2 regions of the Priestia sp. 40 genome follow, and region 2 is predicted to be linked to the other one. Evidence: riboswitches for the same ligand, from Rfam matches in the RefSeq annotation. Region 2 holds a riboswitch; the other holds the start of a gene.
The links. Region 2 has a riboswitch for preQ1 ahead of queC (7-cyano-7-deazaguanine synthase QueC). Riboswitches for the same ligand answer to the same signal wherever they lie in the genome.
Positions count from the first base shown of each region.

Region 1: it holds a riboswitch for preQ1, as region 2 does, so the genes downstream of both, ACO1DI_RS17215 (QueT transporter family protein) here and queC (7-cyano-7-deazaguanine synthase QueC) in region 2, are expected to answer to the same signal.

Region 1 is NZ_JBMPZA010000015.1:455,343-458,464, reverse strand. It holds gene ACO1DI_RS17225 (YitT family protein) at 1-557, opposite strand, end outside; gene ACO1DI_RS17220 (Lrp/AsnC family transcriptional regulator) at 938-1,348, opposite strand; PreQ1 riboswitch class I at 1,544-1,588, shown strand; gene ACO1DI_RS17215 (QueT transporter family protein) at 1,598-2,086, shown strand; gene ACO1DI_RS17210 (hypothetical protein) at 2,516-2,965, shown strand; gene ACO1DI_RS17205 (hypothetical protein) at 3,037-3,122, shown strand, end outside.
Region 2 is NZ_JBMPZA010000017.1:282,477-285,598, reverse strand. It holds gene ACO1DI_RS21200 (Ger(x)C family spore germination protein) at 1-75, shown strand, start outside; gene ACO1DI_RS21195 (hypothetical protein) at 87-323, shown strand; gene ACO1DI_RS21190 (GerAB/ArcD/ProY family transporter) at 346-1,467, shown strand; PreQ1 riboswitch class I at 1,540-1,583, shown strand; gene queC (7-cyano-7-deazaguanine synthase QueC) at 1,811-2,476, shown strand; gene queD (6-carboxytetrahydropterin synthase QueD) at 2,476-2,916, shown strand; gene queE (7-carboxy-7-deazaguanine synthase QueE) at 2,909-3,122, shown strand, end outside.

The sequences.
Region 1 (3,122 bases), on a different contig from region 2:
ACGATGTCGACGATTTTGGCACAAAGATAGACGAATATAAAAGTATAGAGTGTATTGTTGACGCCAATGGCAAAAATCGATGCTAAGATAATGACGCTGTCCATGTAGAACATGCTTTTCGAGATATTATAGCCTTTTGTGTAGTTTAATAAATAAGCTAAAAGAGTTGTTCCACCGGTAGATCCATCCGCGATAAAAATAAGAGCCAGTCCTGTTCCCATGAGTAAGGCGCCGAATACAATTCCTAAAATCATGTCGTGAACGTGAAAGGGAATATAACTGACTAAGCCGAGGAAAACGGACGTCATGACAGCTCCTAGAATCGTATAAAGAATGGTTTTTTTAGTTAGAAATTTATAAGCTAAGGCAATGAATACAAGGTTCACAAGAAATGTGCTGATACTTGTAGGTATATGAAACAAATAATATAAAACAAGAGCAATACCAACCGTACTTCCGTCACCTAATTTATTTGGAATGACAAAAAAATCAATCGATGCAGCAACTAAAAGCGCTCCGGCAATAATTAAAATGATGTCTTTATAGATTGTTTTCAATATGCAAACCTCCCTGATCATTAGGATATTTTCATGTGGAATCTTGTTTTTACTAGTGTTTCACAAATGATAAAATAAAAAACGTCTTAGAAATTGTCTAGTTATAAAACTGATCAACTTCTAAGACGAAGAATTACGATACGTGTATATGTCTTGAGTCTGCGTTTCTATGCTTCGATGTCACCGATTATATAAACCTCTGACCGCTATGTCAACGCTATGAGAGATGTTCAACTTTTCAAAAAATAGAAGGCGGTTTCCTACATAAAAAAAGAATCCTTTGCGACGGCGCAAAGGATTTTCAAATTTATTGGAATAGGGGGAATACGTTATTAGAATTGCCATTTTCATAAATTAATATACCTTTATTTTTAAAAAAATTATTGGTTAATGACGATTGAAAGTTTGTAATTGACATGCTGATTTAGCTCTGTCAAAAAATCATTTAATTCTTCATTTGAATGAAATTTGCATTCTAGTAAGTAGCAACCATCACCGCTGATTTTAAAGTTGTTGATAACGTACTCCTGCTGACTTTCTAAAAATGTAAGGTAGGGGTGGTGATGAATGCTCTGCGTATAGATATTTAAAAATGCATGGGTGGTGTAGCCAAGTTTCCGTTCATCAATGTTAATTGTATAGCCTTTGATAATGCCTTCATCTTCTAACTTTAATACTCTAGCAGAAGCGGCTTGTCCGGTTAAATGCACTTTTTCTCCTAATTCTTTCATCTTTATACGTCCATTTTTTGATAGCTCTTCTAGTATGCGTTTATCTGTATTATCTAACATCGCTACAAATCCTTTCGTATTTCAAATCAAAAGGGTTAACTACTTTATGTCACCTATGTATACTGGTACGTCTTCTATTTTATACTAAGGGAAAGTAAGAAAAAAGAGCAGTCAATATGGAAGACATGAAAGCAGCAGTAGTTTGTAAACAGCTCGATTGACGAAAGCTTAAGCTTGCTGTATGATTCTTTGAGTGTTTACGTGGTTCGTAACCATCCCACGTTAAAAAACTAAGGAGAGAATAGTAAGATGAATATAAGAACACTTTGCGTCAACGGTCTTTTAGCTGCTATGTATATTGCTGTCAGCATGCTAATTCAGCCGTTTGGCTTCACCAATATCCAATTTCGTATATCAGAAATGTTCAATCATTTGATTGTATTTAATAAAAAGTACGTGTACGGCATTGTACTAGGGGTATTTCTGACGAATTTGTTTTTTTCACCAATGGTCGCTTATGACCTGGTGTTTGGGGTAGGACAATCCGTACTATCATTACTCATTACCATTGTTTCTATGCGCTACATTAAAAATATGTGGGCTCGTATGCTTGTTAATACACTTGTATTTACATTTACGATGTTTATTATTGCGTTTGAACTTCACCTAGCATTTGATTTACCATTTTTCTTTACATGGTTAACAACAGCTGTTGGTGAGTTTGTGGTTATGCTTGTTGGAGCACCAATTATGGCGGCAATTAATAAACGTGTACAATTTAATAAGCTAGTTGGATAAAAAGATATGGCTGTGATAAATCTCACAGCCACATCTTTTTTTCTTTGTTATTCTATAAGTGTAGTGATAAACCCCTTATTATTGAAGAGCTTTTCACGCATGGACAAATTACCCATATCTAGCATGTAAAAAGAGCAGGTCGCGTTTGCGTTCTGCTCTTTTTGCGTAAGGAAATAGCCGATTAAATTATTTTGAAAGAAGGAGTGACAAATCTCACAGCGCATACTTTTTTCTTTTGTTACGATATACATATGGTTGGCAAACTCCTTATCGAAAAGTTTTTCGCACAACAACACATTACCTATGCGTAGCAATTAAAAAAGCAGACCGATGACGGTTTGCTTTTTTAATTGTGTGTTTTTACCATTAAATTACTATTTTGAGTTATAATTGTAAGGTGATTTTTGTTACGAGAGAGGGGATTATTTTTTGAGCAGAAAGTTAGGACTTCTTGTTTTATTAGCGTTAGCCATCGTGTTTTCCGGATGTTCAAAAGAAGAAGGCAAAGCTCCTTTACAAGAGCTAGAAAAGATCCATATTAACGTCATCAAAGAACAAAAGATGAAGCAAGGGATTTCATATGAAATGGAATTAGTAAACAAGAGCGATTTGACCATCAAACAAAATAATGTCTTTTTATCCTATCCTTTAAAAATGAAAAACGGTTATTCTGACAATGAATTTAAGGTGTTGGCAGAAGGCAATAAGTTAAATATTAAGCCAAAACAAAAGGTAAAGTTAACTGCATTTCTTCCTTATAAAGGAACTAATAAAGAAGCGTTAGCTATTGATGAGCCTGACGTAAAGTGCATAGGATATTGGAATGAACTTGATGACTACCATCAATTTTCTTTTGGAGGATCTTTGAAGCGAGAATAATAGAAAGCTATTTGTTAAATAGTGGAACTTAAAGGGTGTGAAATCGTATATAAACCAAGGGGGAGATTTCATTGAAGAGATACGGACTATTTATCATTAGCTTCATTGTGTTGCTCGGTAGCTTTCAACTGCTATCAGGCATGATTCTTACGTTTTT
Region 2 (3,122 bases):
GATTTAGATGCAAAAGTTCAAATCCGTCGCTTAGGCACGTTAAATAACTCATACATGAAGCAAATGAAGCATTAAGGAGAAAGAAAATGGAGGGATTTATCGCCTTACTCGTACTGCTTGCTTATTTGACTAAAAAAATCATGATCAACTTCCGAAAGGAAAAGTATTACCGTGAAATAGTCGTCTACCTTTGTCTCATAGGTTTGGGTCTATTCTTTTGGGGAGCGATTACACTCCGTAAAGAAGTTCCTACGCCTCTGTACTTTTTAGAGGCACTAATTAAGCCTCTTACTAGAACCGTTCATCATCTGTTATTCACGTGAGCATGTAGGAGAGAAGGGGTGTATGATGCAAATAAAAGAATTTATTACTCCGAAACAACTTCTTTTTCTCATTTATTTTTTTTGTATCGGAAGCGCTATTTTGGCAGTTCCAGCTACGTTATTAGAAACGAATAGACAAAATGCCTGGGTATGTAGCGTACTTGCTATTGGCTTAGCCCTTTTAATTGTTGCGGTGTTGTTATGGCTGATGCACCGTTACCCTCAGCAAACGTTCATTGAAATAGCTAAAAAGGCGCTAGGTCCTTACGCCGGAGCGTGTATTTCTCTTATTTACATTTTTTTTATGTTCATTCAATCTACGTTTTCCCTTCGAGATATCAGTACATTTATGACGACGCAAATTGTCCCTGAAACGCTGCCTACGTGGATTCATGCTCTTGTTCTTTTAGCTGTTATATACGGAGGGTATCTAGGTATTGAAGTGATAGCGAGAACCGCGGAAATCTTTTTACCGTGGATCGTCGTACCTTTTTTATTGTTAATTTCGTTAAATATTCCTCAGATGAAACTGGATCGTCTTTACCCTTTGTTTGAATTCCGCATGGATGATTTAGTGTTAGGGACCACGTATTTCTTAGGAAATCCGTTTATGGAATTGATTTTTGTGCTAATGATTACGCCTCATATAAAAGATGGCAAAAAGGTAAAAAGAATGATTGTAATTGGTACTGTGGCATCGGGTTTGACGATTACGATTGCAGTTGCGGCTTGTATATTAGCTCTTGGCGCGAATATTGCATCAATGCACAGCTACCCAGTTTATTTATTAGGAAAAATGATTTCGTTAGGTGCAACGATTCAGCACGTTGAAGTATTAGTAGCTATTATTTGGATGTTATCTATCTTTTTTAAAGTTGTCATTGTGTTCTATGCTATTCAGTTAAGTATCGTCCAATTATGTAATTTACGGGTGCGCAATTTTTTAAGCTTTCCTTTAGGTCTAATCATTACAGGCGTGGCGTATTACATTATTCCAAATACAGCATACTTCAATTATTTTGAAAAATATTACTGGCCGTTTTATTTACTTGTACTAAGCGTCTGTTTTCCGTTGTTATTTATTGCGCTTTCTTATATAAAGAAAAATAAGGCAGCTAAAGGCGATAGAAGCCAACAAACATAGCATTATTTATACGCATGTGGTATAGTATACGATGACAATTCAAGAAGAAACGCCGTACACGTTTGTATATGTACGGGAGAGGTTCGAAAACTCCCTCTATAAAAAACTAAGATCATCGTTGATGACAAAAGACACGGTTTTAGCGTGTCTTCTTTCACGTGCTTTTCTATTAACACGTCTTTTTGACGTGTTTGGTAAGGACGTGTATCTTAGTTGCTTTTTAGGGAGATTGCTGGAAAAGAGCAGTCTCTTTTTTGTGTTATAAAATTAGTCACAAAGGGAACGAACGGTTCAATAAAGTTTCTTCTTCTTTTGATTTCAATCAAAAAGGAGACGAACAATAATGATGAAAAATGAAAAAGCGATTGTTGTATTTAGCGGAGGTCAAGATAGTACAACATGTCTATTTTGGGCTTTGAAAAACTTTAAAGAAGTAGAAACGGTTACTTTCCAATACGGTCAGCGTCATAGTCAAGAGATAGAGGTAGCAAAAGCTATCGCAGCTGATTTAGGTGTGAAGCATACCGTCCTAGATATGTCACTTTTAAATCAATTAGCACCAAATGCCTTAACGCGAGATGATATTGAGATCGAGCAAAAAGAAGGAGAGTTGCCTACAACGTTTGTGGATGGCCGCAATCTGTTATTTTTATCATTTGCAGCCGTACTGGCTAAAAACAGCGGAGGCCGTCATATCGTAACAGGCGTTTGTGAAACTGATTTTTCGGGATATCCAGACTGTCGAGATGTATTTGTGAAATCGTTAAACGTCACGCTTAATTTATCAATGGACTTCGATTTTGTGATTCACACGCCGCTTATGTGGATTGATAAAGCAGAAACGTGGGCGTTAGCGGATGAGCTAGGAGCGCTTGAATATGTGCGTAAAAAAACATTAACGTGCTACAACGGTATTGTTGCTGACGGATGCGGTGAATGTCCCGCATGTCAATTACGAAAGCGTGGGTTAGATCAATATCTGCAAACAAAAGAAGGAGGAGAGAAATAATGCTGCAACAAATGTATCCTCAAGTACTCCATGACTATGAATATGAACTGAACAAAGATATGCAGTTTGCTGCGGCACATTTTGTTCCTCACACAGAAGCAGGAAAATGCCGTCAAGTTCATGGACATACGTACTTTGTAAATCTAACTGTTGCCGGAGATACATTAGACGAAGCGGGCTTTTTAGTAAACTTTGCGCTATTGAAAAAAATTGTTTCTGGTCAATTTGATCATACATTATTGAACGATCATTCTATCTTTAACGAAGAAAATCCAAATGATTTTCCTACAACTGAAGTTGTTGCTCGTAAAATTTATGAGTTGGTTCAAGAATATCTAGACACACTACCAAATAAGCCTTCTTGCGTACAAGTATTCGTGCGGGAAACACCGACAAGTTACGTAGTTTACCGCCCAAAGAAGGTGAAAAAACGTGGCTAATACAATTCCAGTACTTGAAATATTCGGACCAACGATTCAAGGAGAAGGGATGGTTGTAGGGCGTAAGACGATGTTTGTTCGTACCGCAGGCTGTGATTATTCCTGCAGCTGGTGTGATTCAGCTTTTACATGGGATGGATCAGCTAAAAACGATATTCGTCAGCTAACAGCAGAACAAATTTGGACGGAGCTAAAAGAAATTGGAG